3 regions of the Streptomyces sp. NPDC058373 genome follow, and region 2 is predicted to be linked to each of the others. Evidence: riboswitches for the same ligand, from Rfam matches in the RefSeq annotation. Region 2 holds a riboswitch; each other region holds the start of a gene.

Region 1 (9,650 bases), on a different contig from region 2:
AGGCGGCGGGCTCCAGGTCGATGCGGGCGACGGCGCCCCAGCCGATGGTCAGGACGACCTCGCGGGGCAGGGTGCCCGGGGTGTACGACTCCGGGTTGGCGACGACGCGGCTGAGGACCACCGAGGAGATCCGGCCGGTCTTCACCGACTCGGTGGAGGTGGTGGCGAGGGGCGTCGGCGAGCCGGAGTCGGCGGCCTGCTCGTCGGTGTGGCTGACGATGAACCGGGTGGGGGTGAGGACCAGGACCGTGACGTGGCGGCGGACCTCGTTCGCGTCGAAGGTGGTCTCCTGATGGACCAGGTACGACGCGACGGGCTCGCCCCCCACGGCGGCCTCCACCGCCTCGGCCACGAGGGCCGGGTAGTAGCCGCTGCGCTCGATCGCCGCGCGCAGCCCCTGGGTCGTCGTACCGGTCTTTGCCATGCCGACCATCCTACGGGGGCGCACCGACCGCTGGGGACGGCCCGGACGAGGTGTCCTGTGCCCGCGCGAGGGTCAGTAGGCGGGCAGGGTGCGCGGGCCCAGATCGTCGCGGGCGGGCGGCGGGGCGAGGCGGACCGCGGCGCCGAGGACGCTGACGCCGCGGGGGGCGACGACCACCGGCTCCAACTGCACGTCGACCACCTCGGGGTGGTCGTCGACCAGCCGCGAGACCCGTTGCAGCAGCTCCTCCAGGGCCGGGGTGTCGACGGGTGCGGAGCCGCGCCAGCCGAAGAGGAGCGGGGCGGTCCGGATGGACCGGACCATCGCGGTGGCGTCCCGGTCGGTGACGGGGACGAGGCGGTGGGCGGTGTCACCGAGGAGTTCGGAGGGGGCCCCGGCGAGGCCGAAGGTGAGGACCGCCCCGGCAGCCGGGTCGATGACGGTGCGCACCACGGTGTCGACGCCGCGCGGCGCCATCGGCTGGACCACCGGCCGCAGCTCGGCCGGGGTGCCGAAGAGGCCGGTCAGCTCGGCGTACGCCTGGCGCAGCTGGGTCTCGTCGGCGAGGTCGAGGCGGACCCCGCCCAGGTCGGCGCGGTGGCGCAGATGGGGCGCGGTGGTCTTGAGGGCGACCGGGTAGCCCAGGTGGGCGGCGGCCCGGACGGCGGTGTCGGGGTCCGGCGCGGGCAGCGTGGGGCGGACGTCGACGCCGTAGCGGGCGAGGAGGGCGCGGGTGTCGTCGGCGCCGAGGGTGTGGGCGCGCGGCGCGCCGCCGGGCGCCTGGGCGTCGGCGGCGGCCAGCAGCCGGGTGATGTCGGCGGCGGCGCCCCGCTCGTCGATGTCCTCGTACTCCGGTACGCCGCCGGGCCGCTGCGCCTCGCGGCGCCACTGGGCGTACCGGACGGCCTCACCGAGGGCGCGGACGGCCCGCTCGGCGGCCGGGTAGGCGGGGATGCGGCGGGTGCGGGGGGCCGGGGGCGCCTCGTCGTCCGTGGCGGCGCCGGGGTCCGGGGCGGCGGGGCCGGGGGCGGGGCCGCGCTGGGTGGCGGGGCTGCCCGGGCCGGTGCCCGCGGCGGCGGAGAGGGCTTCGGCGAGGCCGCCGAGTTCCACGTGGACCACGACGACGGGCTTGTCGGGGGCGGTGGCGTGGGCGGCGCGCAGGGCGGCGCCGAGGGCCTCGCCGTCGGGGCGTTCGGGGACGCCGTCGGCGCCGACCCAGGGGATGGCGGTGACCACCACGGCGTCGCAGCCGTCGTCGGCGAGGGCGGCGGCCAACGCGGCCCGGAAGTCCTCGGGGGTGGCGTCGGTCGTCAGGTCGCGGGGCGGCAGCGGGCGCAGTCCCTCGGAGAGGCAGGCGTCGTAGCTGAGCAGGCCGAGCGACTCGGAGTTGCCGAGGATGGCGACGCGCGGTCCGGCGGGGAGCGGCTGCCCGGCGAGGAGCAGGCCGACGTCGACCAGCTCGGTGACGGTGTCCACCCGGATGACGCCGGCCTGGCGCAGCAGCGCGGAGACGGTGGCGTAGGGCAGGCGGGTGACGGGGGCCGGGTGGCCGGTGGGGGTGATGCCGCTGTGCCGGGCGCCCTGGACGACGACCAGCGGCTTGGCGGCGGCGGTGCGGCGGGCGAGGCGGGCGAACTTGCGGGGGTTGCCGATGGTCTCCAGGTACATCAGGGCGACGTCGGTGTGCGGGTCGTCGTACCAGTACTGCATGACGTCGTTGCCGGAGACGTCGGCGCGGTTGCCCGCGGAGACGAAGGTGGAGACGCCGGTCGGGTTGGGGACGCCGTCGGCGCCGCCGCCGTCGCGGTGGAGGGCGGAGAGCAGGGCGATGCCGATGGCACCCGACTGGGTGAAGAGGCCGACGCGGCCGGGGACGGGGAGTTCGGGGGCGAGGGAGGCGTTGAGGCGGGTCTCGGGGGTGGTGTTGATGACGCCGAAGGCGTTGGGGCCGATGACCCGCATGCCGTACGAGCGGGCCTGGCGGATCAGGGCGCGCTGGCGCTCGCGGCCCTCGGGGCCCTGTTCGGCGTAGCCCGCGGAGATCACCACGAGCCCCTGGACACCGTGTTCGCCGCACTCGGCGACGGCCTCGGGCACCCGTTCGGCGGGGACGGCGATGACCGCCAGGTCGACGGGTTCGGCGATGTCGCGGACGGAGCGGTGGGCGCGGACGGAGTCGAGGGTGTCGCCGGTGTCGGGGAAGCCCTGGTTGACGGCGTACACCGGACCGGTGAACCCGGCGCCCAGGATGTTCCGCAGGATGCTGCGGCCGACGCCGCCCAGGGCGCGGCCCACGCCGACCACGGCGACCGAGCCGGGGGCCAGCAGCCGCTGGACCGAGCGGGCCTCGGCGCGCTGCTCGCGGGCGTGCTGGACGGCGAGCGAGCGGTCAGTGGGCTCCAGGCCGAACTCCAGGCGGACCACGCCGTCCTCGAAGCTGCGCTTCTGCTGGTAGCCCGCGTCGGTGAAGACCTTGATCATCTTGGTGTTGGCGGGGAGCACCTCGGCGGTGAAGCGCCGGATGCCGCGCTCGCGGGCGACGGCAGCGATGTGCTCCAGCAGGGCGGAGGCGACGCCGCGGCCCTGGTGGGCGTCCTGGACGAGGAAGGCGACCTCGGCCTCGTCGGCCGGGGCGGAGGCGGGCATGCCGCGGGCGTCGATCCGGTCGTAGCGGACGGTGGCGATGAACTCGCCGCCGACCGTCGCGGCCAGCCCCACCCGGTCGACCTGGTCGTGGTGGGTGAAGCGGCGGACGTCCTTGGCGGACAGCCGCGGGTAGGGCGCGAAGAACCGGTAGTACTTCGACTCGTCCGACACCAGCTCGTAGAAACTGACCAGCCGGTCGGCGTCGTCGGCGGTGATGGGCCGGATGCGCGCGGTGCCGCCGTCGCGGAGCACGACGTCGGCCTCCCAGTGGGCGGGGTAGGCGTGCTGGTCCGACGGGGTCTGCATGGGAGCAGCGTACGGGTCGCGGGGCGGTCGGGCACGGGGCAGGCTGGGCCTTGTTCCGCGGGCCGCCGCAGGGTGGGGCGGGCGTCGCGGGGCGGGGACTCGGCGGGGCGCGGGCCGGGTGCGGATGTCCCTGACGGGACCGCTCCCCGACGTGTGGGAGTCTGGTCTAGACAACATCGTCCGGCAGATGACGGACGGAACGTCCGATTCGTGAAGGGCAGCAACAACATGGCTGAGCGCCGCGTCAACGTCGGCTGGGCCGAGGGCCTGCACGCCCGCCCCGCTTCCATCTTCGTCCGGGCCGCCACCGCCTCCGGCGTGCCGGTGACCATCGCCAAGCCGGACACCGCCCCGGTCAACGCCGCCTCCATGCTGGCGGTCCTCGGCCTCGGCGTGCAGGGCGGCGAGGAGATCGTCCTGGCCGCCGACGCCGAGGGCGCCGAGGCCGCCCTGGAGCGGCTGGCGAAGCTGGTGGCCGAGGGGCTGGACGAGCTTCCCGAGACCGTCTGAGGGGGCGGGGGGCGACCCGCCCGGGGGCGGTTTTGGCCGCGCGTGAGGCGCGGGGGCGGGTGGGTTCGCCACGGGCTCGGCCCCGGGGGCTGGCCGCCTGACGGCTTGGGTCGTCTCGCTCCCGCGCCCGCGCCGGAGACTCGGCCGCTCGGGACGGGGCGTCAGGTCGGGGGCTCCGGCAACCGAAAGGGGTGCGCCGCGTCCACCTGCGGGCTCCTCGCCCGAGGCGCGTTCGCCGCCGTCTCGGGATTCCGGTCGCGGGGACACATTCGCCGCCCGCTTCGGGGCTTCGAGCGCCGGCGTGCCTCCCGCGCCCGCACAGGGGCTTGGGCCGGCCCCCGGTCGCGTGCCGCACTCGCGTCAGGGCCCCGCCCGACGGTGCCGTTCTGCGCCCGCGGAGTCCGGCCCCGCATGGGTTCGTGCCGTCCCGCCCGCTTGCCGCCGTGTCCGGTGGTCAGGTGCGGCGCGCTGTCGTACGCGTGAGTTCCGGACGCCGTGACGACCCGCCAGCGCATGGCCGAGGGCCCGCACGTGTCCCCGCCGGAGCCCAGCCCGAAGCGCCCGAGGCTCTTCCCCGCCCCGACCCCGACGGCCGGAAGTCCCCGCGACATTCAGAAGACGGGCCATTGCGCGGATACGGGGCCGATGCATGGCGGACCGGGAGGCACCCGGAACGGGGCGTCCCGCCCGCACTGCTGGAATTCCTGTGGCGTCCAGGTAATTCGCGCATGCCGAATCAGCCCGCTGCCGGTGTGTCATTCCTCCCGCCTCGGGCGTGGGAATTCACGGAACACGTGCAGGCCGCGGAAGCCGCCTGCGACGCCGTTCGGAATTCGCTTTTCTTTGTATACGGTGCCCGTGTTAATTGCGGCCCCCCGAAGTGTTGACGGCATGTTGCGAACTGCTCACGCCGGCGGACCGGGGGCCGAAGCGGAGGCGGTGGACCGCTGTCGCGCGTTCGGCGTGCTGGGCGGTGAGGGCGCGTGCCCGCTCCGCGTCGCCGCGCGCCACCGCGTCGACGATCGCCCCGTGCTCGGCCCAGGACTCGACGGGGGCGGCGGGCGGGTCGACCGCGTACATCCAGGTGACCTTCTGCCGCAGCTGGGTCAGCAGGGCGGTGAGGCCGGGGCTGCCGGAGGCCTGGGCCAGTGTCTCGTGGAACCAGACGCCCAGGGACCGCAGGTCCTCCCCCTGCCCCAGCCGGGCGCGCTCCTGGCCCAGCCTGACCAGGCCCCGCAGTACCTTCAGGTGGGCGTCGGTGCGGCGCCTGGCGGCGCGGGCGGCGCCCAGCGGCTCCAGCAGCAGGCGGATCTCCAGCAGGTCGGCCGCCTCCTGCTCGGTGGGCTCGGCGACGCACGCCCCGGCGTGCCTGCGGGTGACGACGAACCCCTCGGCCTCCAGGGTGCGCAGCGCCTCGCGGACCGGGACGCGGGAGACGCCGTACCGGCGGGCGAGCTGCTCCTCGGTGAGGCGGGAGCCGCGCTCGTGCACACCGGAGACGATGTCCTCCCTGATCGCGGTGCATACCGATTGCGCGGGAACACCCATACCCATCCTCCGCCTCCGTACCGCGAAACGCGGACGTCCGAGTTCTCTTTCCGCGACTCTAAGGCAGGACGGGCCGATTTCCGACGGCGCCAGGTAATTCATGGATATCTTTTGGCCGGAAAGCGTTAGCAGGCGGCGTGCGCCCGGGTATGCCGAAGGCCCCGGTTCGGGAAGAATCCGGGGCCTTCGGGAAGAGTGCGCGGGCGGGGTGGGTCAGACGTCGACGCCGTGACCGCGCAGGTAGCCGACGGGGTCCATGTCGGTGCCGTACTCGGCGCCGGTGCGGGCCTCGAAGTGCAGGTGCGGGCCGGTGGAGTTGCCCGTGGAGCCGGAGACCGCGATCTGCTGGCCCGGAGTGACGGTCTGACCGACCTGGACGGTGGCCGACGTCAGGTGGCCGTACTGGGTGTAGGTGCCGTCGTGCATCTTGATGACGACCTCGTTGCCGTAGGCGCCGCCCCAGCCCGTCTCCACCACGGTGCCCGCGCCGACGGCGCGGACCACGCTGCCGGAGGGGGCGTGGAAGTCGACGCCGGAGTGGCTGCCGGAGGACCAGAGGCTGCCGCCGGTCTGGTAGCCGGTGGAGACGTAGGAGCCTTCCACGGGGCTGACGTACCGGTTGAGGCGCTCGCGTTCGGCGGCGCGGGCGGCCCGGACCTTCTCAGCACGCTTCTTCTCGGCCGCCCGCTTGGCCTCGGCGGCCCGGAGGCGCGCCGCCTCGACGACGGCCTGTTCGGCGGCGGCGTCCTCGGCGGCGAGGCGCTGGGCGGCGGCCTGGTCGCCGATCCGGTCGGCGAGGCTGTCGCCGATGGTGATGGCCTGGGTGAAGCCGGTGTGCACGGGGGCCTCGGCGGCCGCGGCCGGGGAGGCGAGGGTGCTCACCACGCCGGTGGTGGTGAGGGCGGCGACGCCGGCCAGGCCGGCCCCGGTGCGGGTGGCCCGGCGGGAGGGACGCCGGTGCTTCCCGGTGGGACGGGTGAACGCCATGGAGCGGCTGGTCCTTTCCTTCCTTCTCGCCTACCGGGTTAGCTGACGGGTTCGGAGCAGGAAGGTCTCCTACGGGCCCCTCGCGAGAGGCACCCGATTCACCCCTGGGACGTGGGTCCCCGGTTCCCCGGGCTCGCGCCCTGCGGGGATTCGGCGATGACTGCCCGTTCGCCACGGGTGTGGCGGATGCGTCGGCCGGACAGCCGCAGAGACGTTAATCGGCACTTCTGTCGCGCTACAAACCGAACGCCGCTTTTGTAGCGCACACCACAGGGCAGACAGGGTGTCACCCCCGCGAACCGGACATCAGCGGCGAGGCGTGGACATGACGGAACCCCGGCCGCCGCGAGGGCTTCCGGGGTTCCGCGTCCGCGGCTGAGCGGATGTCAGCCGAGAGGAGCTGATCGTTCGTCAGCCGGTGACCACGCTGACCTCGCCGATGCCGAGCGCGCGCACGGGCTCGGCGATCCGCGAGGCGTCGCCGACCAGCACCGTCACCAGCCGGTCGGCCGGGAAGGCGCTGACCACGGCGGCGGTCGCCTCGGTGGTGCCGGTGTCGGCCATCATGCGGTACAGCCGCGCCTGGAAGTCGTCCGGCAGGTGCTGCTCGACCTGGTCGGCGAGGGTGGAGGCGACGGCGGCGGCCGTCTCGTACTTGAGCGGCGCCACCCCGACGAGGTTCTGGACGGCCGTGTCCAGCTCGGCGTCGGTCAGCCCCTCGGCGGCGAGGGTGCGCAGCACCTTCCAGAGGTCATCCAGGGCCGGTCCGGTGGACTCGGTGTCGACGGAGCCGCTGATGGCGAGCATCGCCGCGCCGGTCCCCTCCGGGGTGGAGCGCAGCACCTGGGCGAAGGCCCGCACGCCGTACGTGTAGCCCTTCTCCTCGCGCAGAACGCGGTCCAGACGGGAGGTCAGGGTGCCGCCGAGGCTGTACGTGCCGAGCACCTGGGCGGGCCAGACCCGGTCGTGCCGGTCGGGTCCGACACGGCCGATGAGCAGCTGGGTCTGGACGGCGCCGGGGCGGTCCACGATGACGACGCGCCCGGTGTCGTCGGCGGTGACCGGCGGGACCGGGTTGGGCCGGCCCGCGTCGCCCTGCCAGGCGCCGAGGCTCTGGGCGAGGAGGGCGTCGAGGTCGGTGCCCTCCAGGTCGCCGACGACCACGGCGGTGGCGGTGGCCGGGCGGACGTGCCGCTCGTAGAAGGCGCGGACGGCCGCCGCGTCGATCCGCTCGACGGTCTCCTCGGTGCCCTGGCGGGGCCGGGAGATGCGCGAGTCGGCCGGGAAGAGCTGCCGGGACAGCTCCTTGGCGGCGCGGCGGGCCGGGTTGGCCTGCTCGTGCGGGATCTCGTCGAGGCGGTTGCGGACCAGCCGCTCGACCTCGGCCGTCTCGAAGGCGGGGGCCCGCAGCGCGTCGGCGAGCAGCCCGAGCGCCTTCTCCAGCCGGGAGACCGGGACCTCCAGGGAGAGCCGGACGCCGGGGTGGTCGGCGTAGGCGTCGAGGGTGGCGCCGCAGCGCTCCAGCTCGGCGGCGAACTCCTCGGCACTGTCCCGGTCGGTGCCCTCGCTGAAGGCGCGCGCCATGATGGTGGCGAGGCCGTCGAGCCCGGCGGGCTCGGTGTCCAGCGGGCTGTCGAGGAGCACCTCGACGGCGACGACCTGCTGGCCGGGGCGGTGGCAGCGCAGCACCGTCAGGCCGTTGTCCAGGGTGGTGCGCTCGGGGGCGGGGAAGGCCCACGGGCGGGGCGCTCCCCCGGCCGGCTGCGGGTGGAGATCCATGGCGGGGGTGATGACGTCACTCACTGGCTGCGGCCTCCTCGCCGGTCGCGGCGTCGGTGTTGTCGGCTTCCTCGGGGGTGAGCGGCTCGTAGACGAGGACCGCGCGGTTGTCCGGGCGGAGCCGCTCGGCGGCGGCCTGGCGGACCTCGTCGGCGGTGATCTCCAGCACTCGGCCGACCGCGCTGAGGGCGAGCTGCGGGTCGCCGAAGAGGACGGCGTACCGGCAGAGTTCGTCGGCGCGCCCGGCCACGGTGCCGAGCCGGTCCAGCCACTCGCGCTCCAGCTGGGCCTGGGCGCGCTCCATCTCCTCGTCCGTCGGGCCCTCGGCGGCGAAGCGGGCCAGCTCCTCGTCGACGGCGGCCTCGATGACGGGGATCTCGACGTCCCCCGAAGCCTTGACGTCCAGCCAGCCGAGCGAGGGCGCGCCGGCCAGCCGCAGCAGGCCGAAACCGGCGGCGACGGCCGAGCGGTCGCGGCGGACCAGGCGGTTGTAGAGCCGGGAGGACTCGCCGCCGCCGAGGACGGTGAGCGCCACGTCGGCGGCGTCGGCGGCGCGGGTGCCGTCCTCCGGGAGGCGGTAGGCGGCCATCAGGGCGCGCGCGGGGACCTCCTCGCGGACGACCTCGCGCAGTTCACCGCCGATGGTGTCGGGCAGCGAGCCGTCCCGCGGGGGCTGCTTGCCGTCGTGGCCGGGGATCGAGCCGAAGTACTTCTCGACCCAGGCGAGGGTCTGCTCCGGGTCGATGTCGCCGACGACGGAGAGCACGGCGTTGTTCGGCGCGTAGTACGTGCGGAAGAACTGCCGGGCGTCCTCCAGCGTGGCCGCGTCCAGGTCGGCCATCGAGCCGATGGGCGTGTGATGGTACGGGTGGCCCTCCGGGTAGGCGAGGGCGGTGAGCTTCTCGAAGGCGGTGCCGTAGGGCACGTTGTCGTAACGCTGGCGGCGCTCGTTCTTGACGACGTCGCGCTGGTTCTCCATCGACTCGTCGTCCAGGGCCGTCAGGAGGGTGCCCATGCGGTCGGCCTCCAGCCAGAGGGCGAGCTCCAGCTGGTGGGCGGGCATGGTCTCGAAGTAGTTGGTCCGCTCGAAGCTGGTGGTGCCGTTGAGCGAGCCGCCGGCGCCCTGGACCAGTTCGAAGTGGCCGTTGCCCTTCACCTGGGCGGAGCCCTGGAACATCAGGTGCTCGAAGAGGTGGGCGAGGCCGGTGCGCCCCTTGACCTCGTGGCGCGAGCCGACGTCGTACCAGAGGCAGACCGCGGCGACCGGGGTCAGGTGGTCCTCGGAGAGCACCACGCGCAGGCCGTTGGCCAGGCGGTGCTCGGTCGCTGTCAGGCCGCCGGAGGCGGCCCGCGCTGTGGCCGTGTCACCCATGGGCAGGTACGTCCCTTCGCTCGCGAATTCTGGAGAAGTCCTCTCAGTCCTGTCACTCTATGCAACCGTGCCGACAGG
Region 2 (9,650 bases):
TTCACCGGCGGCAGCGAGCCGCTGAAGCCCGACGCCGTCGGCGCCACCTACGTCGCACCCGTCGTCGAGGAGTCGGCCAAGGCGCTCTCCGTGCTCCTGATCTTCCTCTTCCGCAGGCAGCACTTCCGAGGCCTGCTGGACGGCGCCGTGACGGCCTGCCTCACCGGCGCGGGCTTCGCCTTCACCGAGAACATCCTCTACCTCGGGAACGCCTTCGGCCGCGACCAGTTGAGCGGTGACACCGGCATGGCCTCGGTCACCGCCGCCACCTTCTTCGTCCGGATCGTGCTCTCCCCCTTCGCCCACCCGCTCTTCACCTTGCTCACCGGCATCGGCTTCGGCCTGGCCGCACGGGCCGGGAGCCGCCGGCGGCTGCGCCGGGTCCTGCTGCCCCTGCTCGGCCTGCTGCTCTCCATGGGCATGCACGGCCTGTGGAACGGCTCGGCGACGCTGATGGGCCCCTTCGGCTTCATCACCGTCTACGCGGTGGTGATGGTGCCGGTCTTCGGCCTCTCCGTCTGGCTGCTGGTGTGGTCCCGCGCCGACGTCCTGCGCGCCGTCCGCACCTACCTCCCCGCGTACGTGGCCGCGGGCTGGCTCGCCCCGACCGAACCGGCCGCACTGGGCACGATGAACGCCCGCCACCTCGCCCGCGACCACGCCCGGCGCTCCGGCGGACGGAAAGCGGTCCGCGCCCTGGCCGCCTACCAGCGCGACGCGACCACCCTGGCGCTGCTGCGCCGAAGCGGCGAGCGGGGCCAGGCCGAGGCCGACTTCGTGGACCGCGAGCGGGCTCTGCTCAACTCCCTCTGGGAGCGCCGGGAAGCCGTCCGCCCGGCCCAGTTCCACGCCGCCCGCCTGCTGGCACCCCGGCCCCCCGCGATGTGGCTGCCCCCGCAGCACGGCGGCTGGGGCGGGCCGTACGCACCACCTGGGTACGGCCCGGCTCCGTGGGGCGGGGCCTGGCCGGGGCAGACGGCGGCCCGGCCGCAAGGCCCGGCGCCGGCCGGGTACCCGGGGTACCCGCCACCGCACGCCTGGCCCTACGCCCCGCCGCACATACCCCAGCCGCCGCCCGTACCCCCGCAACCGCAGCCACCGCGGTAGCCGTTCCGTTCTGCCGCCCTCGGCGCCGGACGGTCAGGCCGACGCGACCGTGAGCAGGCTCAGCTCCTCCTCGGTGAGCGTCAGGTCGGCGACGGCCAGCAACGCCGGCAGCTGTTCCACGGTGCGGGCGCTGGCGATGGGCGCGGCCACGGTGGGGCGCGCGGCGAGCCAGGCGAGGGCCACCGAGGCCAACTCGACGCCGTGCGCCTCGGCGACGGTGTCCAGAGCGGCCAGCACCTTCCGGCCGCGCTCGGTCTCCAGGTGCTTCTCGGCGCCGGCGGCACGGGCGCTGTCCACGGAGGTGCCCGGGCGGTACTTGCCCGTCAGGAAGCCGGAGGCGAGGGCGTAGTACGGCACGGCCGCGAGCCCCGCACGGGACGCGACCTGCTGGAGGGGCCCTTCGTAGGTGTCACGGGAGACGAGGTTGTAGTGCGGCTGGAGGGCTACGTAGCGGGCCAGGCCCTCGCGGTCAGAGAAGTCGAGGGATTCCTGCAGGCGTTCGGGGCTGATGTTGGAGGCGGCGATGGCCCGCACCTTGCCCGCCTTCACCAGGTCGTCAAGGGCGGTGATGATCTCCTCGACAGGCACGGAGGGGTCGTCGAAGTGGGTGTAGTACAGGTCGATCCGGTCGGTGCCGAGCCGCCGGAGCGACTCCTCGGCCGCCGCCTTCACGTTGGCGGCGGAGAGGCCCTGGAACTTGGGGTGGCTGCCGACCTTGGTGGTCAGGACGACCTGGTCGCGGTTGTCCCGCGAGGCCAGCCACCTGCCGATCACGGTCTCGGACTCACCGCCCTCGTTCCCCGGCACCCAGGAGGAGTACGTGTCCGCGCTGTCGATGAAGTTGCCGCCCGCGGCGGCGTAGGCGTCGAGGACCGCGAAGGACTGCGCCTCGTCCGCAGTCCAGCCGAAGACGTTGCCACCGAGGGCCAGCGGGAAGACGTCGAGATCAGAGTTGCCGAAGGGCCGAAGAGAGGTCATGGAGAGATCAACACACGGATCCGGACCCGCATTCCTGGCAGGGCCGTGCGTTCTCGGCGCGCCCCCGGCCCGCCAAGAGGACCCTCGCCCCCGAAAGGGGATCTGGCAGGTCCGACGGCCCTGACGTCGGGGGGTAACCGTCAGGACCGCCGGAGTTCAGCTCCGCTCGGGCCGGGGCGCACGCTCGCCCCGGAGACGGCCGGTGATCCGCGTCCGCGCACCAGGTCAGCACGCGGGCCGAGCAACGCCGAGCACCAAGAGGAGGGACGACGGCAGCGACTCACCCAGCCACCACCCATGGACTCGGGGAGTCCAGAGAACACAGGGAGGCCGAAGGAGCGCACGGAAGCACGAAACGGCCGAACGGCAGCGGTCCGGCGACGGCCCGGCAGTCGGCCCGTCGCCGGATGGGCCGCCCGCGGCTGCGCCTACGGTCCGCGTGGCAGCCCTCGGATGGTCAGATGCTGAGGCCCTTGCCCCGCAGCCAGCTGAGCGGGTCGACCCCGTCGCCACCGCCAGGGTGGACCTCCAGGTGGAGGTGCGGGCCGGTGACGTTGCCGGTGGCACCGACGCGGCCGATCACGTCGCCGGTGGTGACCTTCTGGCCGGCCGCAACCGTCATCGACGACTGGTGGGAGTACCAGAGTTCGGTGCCGTCCTCCAGCTCCAGGATGGTGCGGTAGCCGTACGACCCGGCCCAGCCCGCTTCCTTGATGGTGCCGGAGTGGATGGCCTTCAGGGGGGTGCCGGTGGGCGCCGCGAAGTCGAGGCCTGTGTGGTAGCCGGAGGACCACATGGTGCCCGCCTGACCGTAGGTCGAGGTCAGGGTGTAGGAGGTGGTGGGGAGCGAGAAGCTGGCGGCGAGCTTGGCGAGGCGTTCGGCCTCCGCCTTCTTCCGCTTCTCCTCGGCCTTCTTCCGCTCCTCCTCGGCCAGCTTCTTCTCGGCGGCCTCCTGGACCTTCGCGGCCTCGGTGGCGGCCTGCTCGGCGGCGGCCTGCTCGGCGGCCCGGGCGACGCTCTGGTCGGCCTGGTCCCGCTGGTACTCGGCCTGCTCCATGATGCGGGCCCGCAGCGCCTCACCGGCGTCGGTGGTGCCCTGCTCGGTGTCGGCGACGGTCACCCCCGCGCCGGTGAGCGGGCTGGCCGTGACCTGCGTACCGGAGTCCGAGTCGGAGCCCAGAAGGGAGCCGACGCCCGGCAGCGAATCGGCGTCGGGGAGCGAGGCCTTGACGGAGGAGAGGTCGGGGAGGGAGATGGAGACCGGGGGCTTCTCCTTGGCGGTGGCGATACCGCCGGCGCCCACCGCGGCGATGACGCCGACGCCGAGGACGGTGGAGGAGCGGGCCAGGCCGCCGCCGCGCTGCTTCGCGACACGGTGCCGGCCGCGGACGGGCCGGATGGACTCCTCGGTGGGATTCCATTCCTCCCAGGTTCCCCCGGCGGGTCCGTAAGCCGTGGGACCGGTGACCGGGTCCTCGTCGTTCGGCACGAACAGGGCCTCAGGGGCAGGACGGTTCGACGCCACGCGGGCGCTCTCCTTTCCTTCCTTCTCGCCTACCGGGTTAGCTGACGGGTTCGGAGCAGGAAGGTCTCCTACGGGCGCCTCGAAAGGCGTCCGATTCACCCCAAGGAGTGGTTCCCCGGTTCCCTACGGGATTCGGCGCGTGCGCGCGGAGCCGTCTCGGGTGACGGCCGGGACAACCGCGCTGCGTTATCGAACGTTAATAGACACCCGGGCCGGATTCCAAGCTGTTCCGGGTGATCGTTGAGGCGCAGGGGCCGGACGTACCGGGGCACCGAGGGCGCATTCGGGCGAGTCGCCTGCACAGAACCACCACAGCCCCACCTGACGGTGTGTCAGTTGTTATGCGGTGAGCGCCCGCGCGCTCACCCGCGGTGACGCGCCGCGCCCGGTACTGCGGCGCCCGGTACTGCGGCCCGTGCCGCTCAAGGCCGACGCAGCGCCAGCAGGGCCATGTCGTCCTGAGGCCCGCCTCCGGTGTGCATGCGTACCTCCTCGGAGAGGGTCTCCAGCAAGTGGTCGGGCGCGTCGAAGCGACGGCCCGTCAGGCGCGCCACCGGGTCGTAGAAGACCCCGCGCCCGTCCCGTGCCTCCGTCAGGCCGTCGGTGAACAGCAGCAGGGTGGCGCCGGCCGGGAAGGGCGTGGCGTCCGCCCGGTCCGGCCACACGCCGAGGTCCCCCATGCCGAGCGGCAGCGCGGGCTGAGTCGGCACCAGCACCCCCACCCGTCCGTCGCCGTGGAGCAGCAGCGGCTCGGGGTGCCCCCGGTTGACCGTACGGACGACCGACTGGCCGGGCGGGATCTCGGCCAGCAGCGCGGTGGTGAACCCTTCGAACTGGTCCAGCCCCTCCCGGCGCACCCCCTCGCGGGCGAGAGCGCGTTCGAGCCGCTGGGCGACCATCTCCAGGCTCGACTCCTGCTCCGCGGCCTCGCGGAACGCGCCGATGACCACGGCGACCGCCTCGACCGCGCCGAGCCCCTTGCCGCGCACGTCGCCGACGAGCAGCCGCACCCCGTGCGGTGTCTCCTGCACGGCGTACAGGTCGCCGCCGATGAGCGCGTCGGCCTGCGCCGCCTCGTAACGGGCGGCGATGTCGAAGCCGCCGATGCGTTCGGCGGGGATGGGCAGTACGGCGCGCTGGGCGGCCTCGGCGATGTTGCGGGCGGTGGCGAGTTCCTCCCCGCTTCGGCTGACCAGGCGGTTGCTGAGCAGGGCGAGGAGAGAGCAGGTCAGGACGGTGAGCAGCTCGGTGGTCGAGTCGACCCCGCCCAGCGTCCCGGCCTGCCACTGGAGGAGGACCACCGCGGCGAGCGCGGCGCCCCCGGTCAGCAGGGTCCCGTGGAGCGAGAAGAACGGCGCGGCGATCAGCGGCGCCGCGGCGTAGAGGGGGCTGGCGTTGAAGCGGGGCGGCGCCGCCTCGTCGAAGGCGATCCCGACGACGATCAGCAACCCGGGGAGGAGCCGCACCAGCCTGCGGGACCTGCTCCTCGTACGGCGGTCACTCTTGTAGTTGCCGAGCGGGTCGCGCTCGCCCCCGCCCCTCTTCTTCGCGGGTCTTCCCTCCGCGGCCCCGCCGTCGGCACCCTGCTCCCCCGTCTCGTTCTCCGCGTCACCGCGTTTCCCCACCAGCCTGTCTCCTGACCCATCGGCCGGCCCCCGGTCGGCCCGGCCCGGACACGCCCGCTCCCGCGTCAGCGCTTCCCCCATACTTCCGTCCACCCCGTACGGCGGCGACCGGACGGCGGCCGAACGGGTACCGGCCGGGCAAGCCGTCCCGACGGCACCGGACGCCTCGGCCGCGGACATGCGCATACGACGAAGGCCCGGATTCCGTTGATAGGAATCCGGGCCTTCGCCCTTCAGTAGCGGGGACAGGATTTGAACCTGCGACCTCTGGGTTATGAGCCCAGCGAGCTACCGAGCTGCTCCACCCCGCGTCGGTAAACACAACTATACGCCATCCTGAGCCTGCCTCGCGCCACCCCTGCTCCCGTTGCCCGGGCCCCCGCCGCGGACGCGGCGAGCGGAGGCCCGTACGGCCCGGCTGGGAACGGACCGTCCGGCGGGGTCACCGGCGGCGGCGTCCGCCCGCGGCCCGGTCGAGAGCGACCACACCGACCGCCGCCAGGGCGGTCTGGACACCCCATTCGGCCCAGTCGACGCCCCTGGTCTCGGCGAGGCCGAACCGGGCGGCGAGGAGGGTACCGGCGAGCGCGGCCACGATGCCGACGACGATGGTCAGCAGCAGGCCGATGCGCTGGCGCCCGGGGACGACCAGGCGTCCCAGGACTCCGATGACGATGCCGATGACGATCGCGCTGATGATCCCGGAGATCTCCATGGGCCACGCCTCTCGTTCTCGTCGTGCCGCGCCGACGGCGGACCGGCGGCGAGCGCTCCGGTCCCTTGCCGCGCGTGTGCCCGCGACGCGACGGGCCAGGCCCGTCCCGCGAAGAATCAGGCGGTTCTGTGCCTGCCCGGCGTACGCGGGGGTGGCGCCTGGGGCACGTGGTACGCGGCAACCGGCGCCGACGAGCCGCACACGGGGCCGAGAGGGGCCCTTCGTAAGAGCCGATCGGCACCTCCGCACGCGCAGCCCGGCCGCCCTCGCGGCCCACGAACCGACTCGTCCCGCGTCCACAGCGCAAGCAGCGCCGGCGACGGCGGCTCAGTCGACACGGGCGTGCCTCAGGAGACGCCACACAGCGCAGACAGCTCAGACGGCCCGAGCGCCGGGGCATGAGACGCCGGCCAGGCGCACGCCCCCCCACAACACACCACCCCTCCCCCGCACTCACCACAACCGCGGAGCACGGAGAAGGGGGTCGGAAGAGCCCGTCGCCCGCCCGGGGGATTGGGTTGCCGGCCGGGCGACGGGTGTTCGGGGGGGGGCGGGTCAGACGTTGACGCCGAAGTCCTGGGCGATCCCGGCCAGGCCCGAGGCGTATCCCTGGCCGACCGCGCGGAACTTCCACTCGGCGCCGTGGCGGTAGAGCTCGCCGAAGACCATGGCGGTCTCGGTGGAGGCGTCCTCGGTCAGGTCGTACCGCGCGATCTCGGCGCCGCCCGACTGGTTGACCACGCGGATGAAGGCGTTCCGGACCTGGCCGAAGCTCTGGCCGCGGGACTCCGCGTCGTGGATGGAGACGGGGAAGACGATGCGGGTGACCTGCGGCGGGACTGTCGCGAGGTTGACCTTGACGGCCTCGTCGTCGCCGTCGCCCTCGCCGGTGAGGTTGTCACCGGTGTGCTCGACGGAGCCGTCGGGGCTGGTCAGGTTGTTGTAGAAGATGAAGTGCTGGTCGGAGAGGACCTTGCCGGACTCGTCGCAGAGCAGGGCGCTGGCGTCGAGGTCGTAGTCGGTGCCGGTCGTCGTGCGGACGTCCCAGCCGAGCCCGACAAGGACCGCGGTCAGCCCGGGGGCTTCCTTGCTGAGAGAGACATTGCCGCCCTTGGCCAGGGAAACGCCCACGGTCTTCTCCTTCTGCGGTTCGTCCTGCGTGCTGATGCCTGGGGGCCGCGCCCGCCGCCCCGCACGGCCTTCGGGTGCGGGCGGGCGGGGTGCGACGGCCGGACTGGGGGGCCGGCCGCGTGCCGTCGTACGACTCGCAGCCGCCACGCCTGCGCCGGGCGCCGTGGGTGGCGGCGCCGACGCCGTCGAATCTACCTCATCTCTACACGCATGTAGAAGTACTCCCCCGGCGCCGCGCTCCCCAGCTCCAGCCCCACGTCCTTCCTGTCCTCGTAGCCGTAGCGGCGGCGGTCGTCGCCACCCCGCACGGGCTCGGGAAGCAGGCCGATCTCGTGGTAGTGACGGATCGCCCGCGGTGTGGTGCCGACGAAGGCCGCCGCGTCACCGATCTTGACCTGGCGCGGCGCGACGAAGGAGGAGAACATGAGTAGGGGCCTTCCTCGATGGGGCGGGGTGTGAGTACACCGGACCACCTACCGCTACGGAAGGTGCAACCCGAGACACTCCGTCCGGCCCCCATGCCAGGAGAAGCGCCCTTCGCCGTACCGATCGGTCCGCCTGTCAGGACAACCGCAGGAGAGCAGGCGGGGTCACAGCCACCGGTGTGTCGCTGCGACCTGGACCGTCGCCTCAAACCGCACCCGGTCCGCACGCGCCACCGGACACCGTCCACCAACCGTCGGCAGCCCGGCCACCTGTGACTCACACCCACCGCAGGCGACAACGACTCCAGCACCGACCACTGCGCATCAGAAAGATCCCCACGCCCCACACCTTGGACATCACGGTGAAGGCGCGTGCAGATGACCAAACCTGAAACATGGCCTGGTAGCCGTCGCCCGAGTCCTCCCCGGCGGGCACGGCCCTCGCCCGTCGGACCGTTCGGCGCCGCCTCACGACCGGGCCACGCCGACCGCCTCGCGCCGGGAAAACCCTCCTGCCCTTGCCCGGACCCGGGCAAGGCAGCCGGTTCCGCCCGGAAGCCGTACCGACCTCGGGGGTGTCCTGGACGTACTCGTGGTTTCGTCCGGTGCGGCGGAGCGGGCTCCTCCCTGCCGAGCGAAACCGAGAGCTTGGGGGCGCGTGCCGGCCGGGTGCCATGGGCGCCGTGCGGGACTCTGCGGACGTCCCCTAGAAGCCGCCGCCCGCCTCCGGCCGGACCACGATCGGCTCGCCCCACATCCGCACGACCTCGAAGGAGGTGCTTTCCCGCACCAGCCGGTAGGCGGCCGCGCGGTCGGCCTTGCGGCGGCAGGCGGCGAGGAAGAGTTCCGCCTCGCGCTGGTCCCGGCGGGGCGTGCCGCAGAGCTGCCAGGTCTGTCCGGACCACGCCTCGGGGCGCCATCTGACCATCGGCTCCGGGGTGTCGGCGGCGATGCCGTACCGCGAGGGCACCGGCAGCGGGCGGTCCCCCGGCTCGTCGGCGGGGGCTCCGCCGGACCAGCGGTCGCGGTAGGCGGAGCGGTGGTTCGAGCGGCGCCGCGTCTCGCAGAGGAGGCAGCCGTCGGGGGCGGCCGCGTCCACCGGCCCGTACGGGTGCTGGGAGCAGCGCGTGGTGGGGGCCGGCCCGGTGGACTCCTCCAGCAGGTCCAGCGCCCGCTTCAGGTCGGCCCGGATCTCGTGCAGCGCCTCTTCGGGCGTATCGCCCCGCAGCTCCTCGCCCGATTCACCGAGCACCCGGAGCATCCGCCCCAGCGCCACCATCTGCGCGTGATTCATCCGGTCCACACCTCCACAACCACGAAACCGGCCACCGGCATCTCACCCGGCCCCGGTCGACCCGAGGGGGTTTCCGGCCCCGGTCCGCCGCCCCAGCAGCCCCGTCCGGGTCGCTCGGGCACGCGACCCGCCGGAGCGGAAACGCCTCCTCCCGAAGGTCCGGGAGGAGGCGTGTCCAGCGGTAGGCCGTGTGGGACTCGAACCCACAACCAATGGATTAAAAGTCCACTGCTCTGCCAATTGAGCTAACGGCCCTTGCCGATCGGCACACCCGAGCATAGCCCGCCGGTGGCTGAGAGCCGATGGGGTATCGGCTGCCGGGCCCGTCGGATCCGGGTGGCCGGTGCGACGGCGGTGCTCCGACCGCTCGCGCCACCGGTCCGGGCGCCCCCGCCGCCGCCCGTCGGGAGACCCCCTTGTACCTCTGCCCAGCCCGTCGCGAACTCGGTCCGGAACGAGATGGAGGCCTCGCCATCACCCGTCTCGCGCTCCACGCCGCCCTTGTCGTCGACCACCAGGAGGCCGTTCCCGCCATCGACCGTCATGAGGCCCGTGCCCAGGACCTGGGCGCGGCTGCTGCCCCACGCCGTGAACACGACGACCCGGCTCATCAGCCGCGTGCCGTCCTTCCCCCGCACCTTGTCGCGTGCCTCGCCCCAGGCTTTGCCCCACGCGAGAACGTTACCCATACCGTCGCCCCTGAGGCCCCGGTCGCCCTGGAGATGGGCGTAGGACCTCCGCCCGGTGCGGATCTTCTCGCCCGCGCCCTACTGCCCGGCCTTGGTGCCGGTCCGGGCCCACCAGTCGGGGGCGCCCGCCGCAGGGGCGCCGTGCGGGGTGAGGACGGGCC
Region 3 (9,650 bases), on a different contig from region 2:
GGGGGACCGGCAGGAACCGGACACGCGGGGAATCGTTGCTCCCGACAGTGGCCCAGATCACGCCGACTGCCTACGATCGATCTTCGCAAGGACGTCCGGACCGTCAGGTCGTGCATGTCGTCAGATCGTCAGGTCGTCAACGTTCCCGCACCGCTGAACGATCCAGCCGGGAGGCTCCCTTTGCACCGCCGCCGTCGCACCCCGCTCGCCCTCATGGCCGCCACGCTCCTCGCGGCCCCGCTGCTGACCGCCTGCGGCGGCGACGCACGCCCCGGCGCCGCCGCCGTCGTCGGCGGCGAGCGCATCACCGTCGCCCAGCTGGACGCCCAGGTGGGCCAGGCCCGCGACGCCCAGGTCGCCGTCTTCGGCGAGGAGGGGTACGCCGACGCCCTCGACCAGCAGTGCTCCGCCGCCCGCCAGGCCGAGCTCCAGCAGCGTGAGGAGGCCGCCGCCCAGGGCGAGAAGGTCGTCGAGGGCCGCGAGACCTGCGCCCCCGACCGCGCCACCCTCGCCGGGATGATCAGCGAGCGCGTCGTCACCGCCGCCGCCGACGAGGCCGGGATCACCCTCACCCGCAAGGACCTCCGCGAGCGCCGCGCCCAGCTCCAGGAGCAGACCGGCGGCACCGCCGAGCAGCTGGAGGAGGCGTACCTGCGGACGTACGGCATCCCCGCCGCGCGCATCGACGACCACCTCGGCTACCAGCTGCGCCTCGACGGGCTCCGCCAGAAGTACGCGCCGGGCGTCTCGCCCGAGCAGGCCGACGTGCGGGTGCGGCAGGAGCTGGTCAAGACCGCCGAGCGGCTCGGCGTCGACATCAGCCCGCGCTACGGCTCCTGGGACGGCAAGCAGCTCCTCATGGTCGCCGGCTCCGACCCGTGGCTCAGCTCCGACCCGCGCCGCCTGGACGAGGAGAAGGCGGACGCCCGCGCCCAGGCCCAGGGCGAGGGGATGCCCGCGCTCTGACGCGCCCCCGACCAGCGGGCGCGAGCCTCACGGGGCCGGTCGGCCGGGGTACCGGGTGCGTTACGTTCGAGGCGTGAACGCACCCAGCCCCGGCCGCCTCGTCCTGCTCACCACCAGCCACCGGGTCGCCCCCGGCCAGCTCTCCTGGCCCGCCTGGCAGGCCCTGCGCCAGGCCGACCAGGTGCTCTGCGCCGATCCGGCCCACCCCCAGCTCCCCTACCTGCGGGAGGCGGGCGTCGAGGTCGAGGTCACGGCCGCCCCGGACGCGGCCGACCTGGTCGACTTCCTCGCCGGCGGGCGCACCGCCGTCCTGGTCCAGTCCGGCGAGGGCGACCGGCGCCTCACCGACGCCCTCTCCCGCCTCGCCGGGTCCGGCCGCGTCGCCATGCCCGACCTGGAACTCCTCCCCGGCGCCTACGACCTCCCCGGTGCCCGCCTCATCGACCTCGTCCAGGTCATGGACCGTATCCGCGAGGAGTGCCCCTGGTCGGCCCGGCAGACCCACGAGGGGCTCGCCAAGTACGCCATGGAGGAGGTCTTCGAACTCATCGAGGCGATCGAGGAGGGCGACCGGGACGCCCTGCGCGAGGAGCTGGGGGACGTGCTGCTCCAAGTGGTCTTCCACGCCCGTATCGCCGAGGACGGAGCCCCGGCCGGCGAGGACGAGGAGGAGGACGGCGGGCCGTTCTCCGTCGACGACGTGGCCGCCACCCTCATCGACAAGCTGGTCCGCCGCCACCCGCACGTCTTCGGGGACGCCGTCGCCGAGACGCCCGAGGAGGTCCGCGCCCAGTGGCTGCGGGTGAAGGGGGAGGAGAAGGAGCGCACCTCGGTCACCGACGGCGTGCCCGTCGCCCAGCCCGCCCTGGCCCTCGCCGCCAAGCTCGCCTCCCGCGTCCGCGCCGCCCGCCTCGACGTCCCGCTCCCCGACGGCCCGGGCCCCGGCCCCGCCCTGCTCGCCCTCGCGGTCGAGGCCGAGCGCCAGGGGACCGACCCGGAGGCCGCCCTGCGGGAGAGCGCCCGGCGTTACCGCGAGGCCGTCCGGGCCGCCGAGGGGCACTGAGCGGGGCAGGCGCCCTCGCCCCGTACCCCTGCCGGAGGTGGCCCCCGCCCCCGGATACGGTCGGACCATGAGCGATATCCAGGCAGGCGGGCGGCCCGAACTCTTCGGCTGGGAGTTCGCCGCCGACCCGTACCCCGCCTACGCCTGGCTGCGTACCCACGAGCCGGTGCACAGGACCCGGCTGCCCAGCGGGGTGGAGGCGTGGCTGGTCACGCGGTACGCGGACGCCCGGCAGACGCTGGCCGACCCCAGGCTCAGCAAGAACCCGGTGCACCACGCCGACGACGCCCCGGGACGCAGCCGTACCGGCATCCCCGGCGAACGCAGCGCCGGGCTGATGACGCACCTGCTCAACATCGACCCGCCGGACCACACCCGGTTGCGCCGCCTGGTGTCGAAGGCGTTCACCCCGCGCCGCGTCGCCCAGTTCGCACCGCGCGTGCAGGAGCTGACCGACGGGCTCATCGACGGCTTCGCCGGGCGCGGTGAGGCCGACCTCATCCACGAGTTCGCCTTCCCGCTGCCCATCTACGCCATCTGCGACCTGCTCGGCGTCCCGCGTGAGGACCAGGACGACTTCCGCGACTGGGCCGGGATGATGATCCGGCACGGCGGCGGGCCGCGCGGCGGCGTCGCCCGCTCGGTGAAGAAGATGCGGAACTACCTCGCCGAACTGATCCACCGCAAACGCGCCGACCTCGGCGACGACCTCATCTCCGGCCTGATCCGCGCCAGCGACCACGGCGAGCACCTCACCGAGGAGGAGGCCGCCGCCATGTGCTTCGTGCTCCTCTTCGCCGGTTTCGAGACGACCGTGAACCTGATCGGCAACGGCACCTACGCCCTGCTCCGCAACCCCGCCGAACGCGCCCGCCTCCAGCAGGCCCTGGCCGACGGCGACGACGCGCTGCTCGACACCGGCGTCGAGGAACTCCTGCGGTACGACGGCCCGGTGGAGATGGCCACCTGGCGGTACGCCACCGAGCCGCTGCGGATCGGCGGGGCCGACATCGCCGCGGGGGACCCCGTCCTCGTCGTGCTGGCCGCCGCCGACCGGGACCCGGCCCGCTTCGAGGACCCGGACCGGCTCGACCTGACGCGCTCCGACAACCAGCACCTCGGCTACGGCCACGGCATCCACTACTGCATCGGCGCCCCGCTGGCCCGGCTGGAGGGGAAGGCGGCCCTCGCCACGCTGCTGACACGCCTTCCGGACCTGCGGCTCGGCACCGAACCCGACGACCTGCGGTGGCGCGGCGGACTCATCATGCGGGGACTGCGCACCCTGCCCGTCCAGTTCACCCCGGAGCCGGTGGAAGGCGACGGCACCGCACTTTCCGGACACACAGGCTGACGGGACGTCAACAATGTGATGTTGACGTGATCTCCGCTGCATCGACTTGTGACGAACGTTCGACAGCCGCTACCTTCAGCGCCAACCGGAAGCCCCGCCGTCACCGAGCGGGCGCGCCGGTCAGCAGTCGTCACGCGAAAGGCAACCGCATGCTCTCCGGGAACGGACGTCACCGACGCCCCCGACAGGCTCCGGCCTTCGTCGTCGCGGCCGGGGTGACCGGTTCGGCCATCGCCATCCCCCTGCTCGGCGCCGGAACGGCCAGCGCGGCCGACACCGCCACCTGGGACCGGCTCGCCGAATGCGAGAGCGGCGGTGCCTGGAGCACCAACGCCGGCAACGGCTACTACGGCGGCCTCCAGGTCACCCAGGAACTCTGGGAGCGCCACGGCGGCCTCAGCTACGCCCCCTCCGCCGACCTCGCCAGCCGCTCCCAGCAGATCGTGGTCGCCGAGCGCATCCTCGACGCCGAGGGCACCGCCGCCTGGGCCACCTGCGCCCCGGCCATCGGCCTGAAGCAGGGCGGCGCCTCCGCCGACGTGAACCCGGGCGTCCCCAGCGACAGCGGCACGCCCTCCGCCTCCCCGTCCACGCCGTCCGACAAGGACAAGGGCAAGGACGAGGACAAGGCTGACGCCGAGGAGAAGGACGGCAAGGGCGAGAAGAAGGGGAGCGGGGAGAAGGGCGAGAAGGGCGGAAAGGGGACCGGCGAGGGCAAGGCGGACAAGGGGGAGGAGAAGGAGAAGGGTGACGGAACGTCGCGTACCCCCTCCGCCGACCCGACCTCCATCCCCGACGGCTCCCCCTCCGCGACGCCCGAGGACCGCACCCCGGACGACCGGAGCGACCTCCCCGACAGCCCGTCGGACGCCCCGTCCGCCACCCCGGGCGAGCGCGAGGGATCCGGCAGCGGCGGACGCCACCGCGGCGGCACAGCCGTCGAGTCCGGCTCCGGCGAGAGCCGCGAGGGCTCCGGGCGGCACGCCTCGCGCGGTGACCGCGGCGACGCGCCCGACAGCTCCGGCGCGTACACCGTGCGGGACGGCGACAGTCTTTCGCTCATCGCCTCGCTCCACGAGGTGGACGGCGGATGGCCCGCGCTGTACGAGGCGAACAAGGACGCCGTCGGCGCCGACCCGGACTACATCCTGCCCGGTCAGGCGCTTGATCTCGGATCGGACCTGGCGGCCGAAAAGGACCGAATCGGGCGCTAGTTCGGGCGGTAATGTCCGGATCGGGGTAAGTGAGACATGGATCTCAGACCCCCTGATCGTCTTTGGAATCTGCCGCCGGCCGTGCTTACGGTCTAGGCCGCTCGCCATTGGCGGGCCCCAGCGGTCGTTACGCCGAATCCTGTCGACGGCCGCCCGGGACAGTCGTCGCGTAAGCGCCGTAGACAGGAGCGGGGGACCCAAGGTTTGCCGCCGCACCGGCCGTTCGCCCCTCCGGGGACGGACGCCGGGAGCGGCTCGGGGTGAAGCCGCGCGTTCCGCAAGGGACGCGCGGCCGGGCACTCATCCGGCCCGAACCCGACAGCTCACCTCGTAGGCGTCGGTGAGGAGATTCCCTTCATGCTGACCAACAAGGCCAAGCACCGCCGTCCCTCCAAGATCACCCGCATCCTGTCGCTGGCGGGTGTCGCCGGCGTCGCCGTCGCCGCGCCGCTCGTCGCGACCGGCTCCGCCTCCGCCGCCTCCGCCTCCGAGTGGGACGCCGTCGCCCAGTGCGAGTCCGGCGGCGACTGGTCCATCAACACCGGCAACGGCTACTACGGCGGACTGCAGTTCTCGTCCTCCACGTGGGCCTCCTTCGGTGGCACCGCCTACGCCTCCAGCGCCGACCAGGCCACCAAGGAGCAGCAGATAGCCGTGGCCGAGAAGGTCCTGGCCGGCCAGGGCAAGGGTGCCTGGCCCAACTGCGGCACCGGTCTGAGCAACGCCTCCTACGACGGCGGCGGCGCCGAGGCCCCGGCCGAGAAGCCGGCCGAGGAGGCCGCCCCGCAGCCCGCCCCCGAGCGTGCCGAGCCGCGCGCCGACCGCAGCGAGCAGCGCACCGCCCCGGCCGAGGAGACCGTCGAGACGCCCACCGGCGAGACGGTCGCCAAGGGCGACGGCGAGTACAAGGTCGCCAAGGGTGACACGCTGAGCCAGATCGCCAAGGACGAGAACGTCGAGGGTGGCTGGGAGAAGCTCTACGAGCTGAACAAGGACATCGTCGAGGACGCTGACCTGATCTTCCCGAACCAGCAGCTGCACCTCTCCTAATCGCGAGCTTCGCTCGTCGCCGGGGCGCTGGGCGTCGTCGTCGAGACGTCCGACGTGCTCAACCGCTTCGCGGCCTGCGCGCGACGGGCGTCTCGACAGCGGCGCGCCCCTTTGGCTCGCGAGGCCGAGGGTGGCCGGCGGGGGTCCCCCAGGGGGGAGCCCCGCCGGCGCCTCGGGGTGGCGTAGTCCCTGGTGGGCGGGCGAGGTGAAGTGCTTCGGTGCGGGTTCCCCACTGGCCCGCGTCGGTCGAGGGCTTCCCGGCCGGGGGCCGTCCCCCGGTCGCTCAGGCCCACCCGGGGGACGCGCCCCCCGGCTCCCCCTCCAGGGGGTGCAGGGGTAACGGCTTTCTGCCCCTCGCCCTCACAGACAGCCCCGTCCCGATGCGTGACTCCCCCCCAACGCATCGGGGCGGGGCTTCCCCGTTCCCACCCCGCCCCTGCGGGGCGTCCCCGGGGGCCGACATTCGAAGTGGGTCGGAACTTCGTGCGGCCCGGTTCACCGCAGTGGACCGTGGCTCACTCGCTACCGGTGAGTAGAAACCGGCGTTTGCGCCCCGTTCCTCCCCTTACGGACCTCTTTTCGTCCCACCGTCCGGGCGCGACGCCGGGAAGGGGGCGACCGCCGGTTAGGCTCTGGAGCGAACGGCCGACCGAAGGCCGACCCGCGTCACATCCCAGAAGGAGATGCTCGTGCCGTCCATCGACGTCGTCGTAGCCCGGGAAATCCTGGACTCCCGAGGCAACCCCACCGTCGAGGTCGAGGTCGGCCTCGACGACGGCAGCACCGGCCGCGCCGCGGTGCCGTCCGGCGCCTCCACCGGGGCCTTCGAGGCCATCGAACTGCGTGACGGTGACCCCAACCGTTACCAGGGCAAGGGTGTCGAGAAGGCCGTCCTCGCCGTCATCGAGCAGATCGGCCCGGAGCTCGTCGGCTACGACGCCACCGAGCAGCGCCTCATCGACCAGGCCATGTTCGACCTGGACGCGACCGACAACAAGGGCTCGCTCGGCGCCAACGCCATCCTCGGCGTCTCCCTCGCCGTCGCCCACGCCGCCTCCGAGGCCAGCGACCTGCCCCTCTTCCGCTACCTCGGCGGCCCCAACGCGCACCTGCTCCCGGTGCCGATGATGAACATCCTGAACGGCGGCTCGCACGCCGACTCCAACGTGGACATCCAGGAGTTCATGATCGCCCCGATCGGCGCGGAGTCCTTCTCCGAGGCCCTGCGCTGGGGCACCGAGGTCTACCACACGCTGAAGAAGGTCCTGAAGAACAAGGGCCTCTCCACCGGCCTCGGCGACGAGGGCGGCTTCGCCCCCAACCTCGACTCCAACCGCGCCGCCCTGGACCTGATCCTGGAGGCCATCAAGGAGGCCGGTTACGTCCCCGGCAAGGAGGTCGCGCTCGCCCTGGACGTCGCCGCCTCCGAGTTCTACAAGGACGGCAGCTACGAGTTCGAGGGCAAGTCCCGCTCGGCCGCCGAGATGACCGAGTACTACGCGGAGCTCGTCGCCTCGTACCCGCTGGTCTCCATCGAGGACCCGCTGTACGAGGACGACTGGGCCGGCTGGAACGTCATCACCGAGAAGCTCGGCGACAAGGTCCAGCTCGTCGGTGACGACCTGTTCGTCACCAACCCCGAGCGCCTCGCCCGCGGCATCGAGGAGAAGTCGGCCAACGCCCTGCTCGTCAAGGTCAACCAGATCGGCTCGCTCACCGAGACCCTGGACGCCGTCGAGCTGGCCCAGCGCAACGGCTTCAAGTGCATGATGAGCCACCGCTCCGGCGAGACCGAGGACGTCACCATCGCCGACCTCGCCGTCGCCACCAACTGCGGCCAGATCAAGACCGGCGCCCCGGCCCGCTCCGAGCGCGTCGCCAAGTACAACCAGCTCCTGCGCATCGAGGAGATCCTCGACGACGCCGCGGTCTACGCCGGCCGCAGCGCCTTCCCGCGCTTCAAGGGCTGACCCGGCCGGGCCGACGACGGCCCCCGGCCTCCCCGCGTCCCCGCCCCCGGTCCCGTACCGTGGGCGGGGACGCGGGCACGTGCAGGCGAGGATCAGCAGGGCGTGCGAGCGGCGGACACCTGACGGATGGGCAGCTCGGCCGCAGGGCCGTGACGAGGAAGACGGCCGGGCGGACCGCGCGGCGCAGGGGAGGCGGGTATGGCCGGGAAGAAGAGCGGCGCGGACCGCTTCTCCACCGCGACCAGGCTCAGGCTGCTCGGCGAGCAGACCGCCGCCCGCGTCTACCGCTCGCAGAACCGCCGCCAGGCCCGCCGCTCCCGCCTCACCGGCCGCGCCGCCCTCCTCGCCCTCGTCCTCTGCTCCCTGATCGTCGCCCTCGCCTACCCGATGCGGCAGTACGTCTCCCAGCGCGCCGAGATCGCCGACCTCCAGCGCGAACGGGAGGCGCACCGCGCCAAGGTCGAGCAGTTGCGCGACGAGAAGGCACGCTGGGAGGACGACGCCTACGCCGAGCAGCGCATCCGCGAGCGCCTGCACTACGTACGCCCCGGCGAGACCGGCTACACCATGATCGATCCGGACGCGGCCGAACCGAGCCGCACCGACCGCACGGCCGCCACCCGGCCCTGGTACACCAACCTCCTGGAAGGCGTCGACCGCGCCGACCAGGCCGCCGGGCCGGGCGGCACGCGCCCCGCCACCCAGTGAACGACCGAGAGACCTGACCCCGCCATGGACACGCCCCCACCGCCCACCCCGCGCACCGAGCCGACCGACGCCGACGTCGCCGCCTTCAAGCAGCAGTTGGGCCGCCCGCCGCGCGGCCTGCGCGCCATCGCGCACCGCTGCCCCTGCGGGCAGCCCGACGTCGTCGAGACGGCCCCCCGCCTGGAGGACGGCACGCCCTTCCCCACGCTGTACTACCTGACGTGCCCCCGCGCCGCCTCGGCCATCGGCACGCTGGAGGCCAACGGCGTGATGAAGGAGATGACCGAGCGTCTGGGGACCGACCCGGAGCTGGCCGACGCCTACCGGGCCGCCCACGAGGACTACGTCGAGCGCCGCGACGAGATCGAGGAGCTGAAGAACTTCCCCTCCGCCGGCGGCATGCCCGACCGGGTCAAGTGCCTGCACGTCCTGGTCGCCCACTCGCTGGCCGCCGGCCCCGGCGTCAACCCGCTCGGTGACGAGGCGCTGGCGATGCTCCCCGAGTGGTGGCGCAAGGGCTCCTGCGTGACGCTGCCGCAGACCGCCGAACCGGCCGCCACCACGGCCGTCGGCGAGGCCGAGGGGGAGGGCCGGTGACCGCCCGTCGCGTCGCCGCGATCGACTGCGGCACCAACTCCATCCGCCTGCTGGTCGCCGACGCCGACCCGGCCACCGGCGAACTGACCGACCTCGACCGCCGGATGCGCATCGTCCGCCTCGGCCAGGGCGTCGACCGCACCGGCCGCCTCGCCCCCGAGGCGCTGGAGCGCACCTTCGAGGCCTGCCGCGAGTACGCCGCCGCCATCGCCGAACTCGGCGCCACCGAGGTCCGTTTCGCCGCCACCTCGGCCACCCGCGACGCGGAGAACCGCGCGGAGTTCACCGAAGGCGTCCGCGCCATCCTCGGCGTCACCCCGGAAGTCGTCACCGGCGACGAGGAGGCCGCGCTCTCCTTCACCGGCGCCACCAAGGAGCTGACGGGCCGCGCCGACCTGGACACCCCGTACCTGGTGGTCGACATCGGCGGTGGCTCCACCGAGTGCGTCGTCGGTACGGACGGCGTACGCGCCGCCCGCTCGGTCGACATCGGCTGCGTCCGCCTGACCGAACGCCACCTGGCCCGCCCCGACGGCACGGTGACCGACCCGCCCGCCGCCGAACAGATCGAGGCGATCCGCCGGGACATCGGCGCCGCCCTCGACGAGACCGCGCGCACCGTCCCGCTGGCCGAGGCGCGCACCCTGGTCGGCCTCGCCGGCTCCGTCACGACCGTCGCCGGGCTCGCGCTGGGGCTCACGGAGTACGACTCGGCCGCCATCCACCAC

What was found. Region 2 has a riboswitch for cyclic di-AMP ahead of ACFWMZ_RS17795 (M23 family metallopeptidase). Riboswitches for the same ligand answer to the same signal wherever they lie in the genome.
Region 1: another riboswitch for cyclic di-AMP. It lies ahead of ACFWMZ_RS11800 (M23 family metallopeptidase); the one in region 2 lies ahead of ACFWMZ_RS17795 (M23 family metallopeptidase).
Region 3: another riboswitch for cyclic di-AMP. It lies ahead of ACFWMZ_RS05425 (transglycosylase family protein); the one in region 2 lies ahead of ACFWMZ_RS17795 (M23 family metallopeptidase).

Annotation. Positions count from the first base shown of each region.
Region 1 is NZ_JBHXJE010000014.1:104,580-114,229, forward strand. It holds gene ACFWMZ_RS11780 (DUF5998 family protein) at 1-424, opposite strand, end outside; gene ACFWMZ_RS11785 (GNAT family N-acetyltransferase) at 497-3,376, opposite strand; gene ACFWMZ_RS11790 (HPr family phosphocarrier protein) at 3,605-3,886, shown strand; gene ACFWMZ_RS11795 (GntR family transcriptional regulator) at 4,748-5,434, opposite strand; gene ACFWMZ_RS11800 (M23 family metallopeptidase) at 5,648-6,421, opposite strand; cyclic di-AMP (ydaO/yuaA leader) riboswitch at 6,435-6,587, opposite strand; gene ACFWMZ_RS11805 (M16 family metallopeptidase) at 6,833-8,200, opposite strand; gene ACFWMZ_RS11810 (M16 family metallopeptidase) at 8,217-9,572, opposite strand.
Region 2 is NZ_JBHXJE010000029.1:56,632-66,281, reverse strand. It holds gene ACFWMZ_RS17805 (PrsW family intramembrane metalloprotease) at 1-1,107, shown strand, start outside; gene ACFWMZ_RS17800 (aldo/keto reductase) at 1,141-2,085, opposite strand; gene ACFWMZ_RS17795 (M23 family metallopeptidase) at 2,543-3,610, opposite strand; cyclic di-AMP (ydaO/yuaA leader) riboswitch at 3,622-3,758, opposite strand; gene ACFWMZ_RS17790 (PP2C family protein-serine/threonine phosphatase) at 4,033-5,235, opposite strand; tRNA gene ACFWMZ_RS17785 (tRNA-Met) at 5,473-5,546, opposite strand; gene ACFWMZ_RS17780 (GlsB/YeaQ/YmgE family stress response membrane protein) at 5,678-5,950, opposite strand; gene ACFWMZ_RS17775 (TerD family protein) at 6,506-7,081, opposite strand; partial or broken gene ACFWMZ_RS17770 (MerR family transcriptional regulator) at 7,348-7,506, opposite strand; gene ACFWMZ_RS17765 (hypothetical protein) at 8,213-8,800, opposite strand; tRNA gene ACFWMZ_RS17760 (tRNA-Lys) at 8,983-9,055, opposite strand; gene ACFWMZ_RS17755 (hypothetical protein) at 9,046-9,489, opposite strand.
Region 3 is NZ_JBHXJE010000005.1:90,667-100,316, reverse strand. It holds gene ACFWMZ_RS05445 (hypothetical protein) at 181-966, shown strand; gene ACFWMZ_RS05440 (nucleoside triphosphate pyrophosphohydrolase) at 1,040-2,029, shown strand; gene ACFWMZ_RS05435 (cytochrome P450) at 2,097-3,383, shown strand; gene ACFWMZ_RS05430 (transglycosylase family protein) at 3,533-4,597, shown strand; cyclic di-AMP (ydaO/yuaA leader) riboswitch at 4,762-4,949, shown strand; gene ACFWMZ_RS05425 (transglycosylase family protein) at 4,955-5,647, shown strand; gene eno (phosphopyruvate hydratase) at 6,337-7,617, shown strand; gene ACFWMZ_RS05415 (septum formation initiator family protein) at 7,816-8,325, shown strand; gene ACFWMZ_RS05410 (DUF501 domain-containing protein) at 8,350-8,922, shown strand; gene ACFWMZ_RS05405 (exopolyphosphatase) at 8,919-9,650, shown strand, end outside.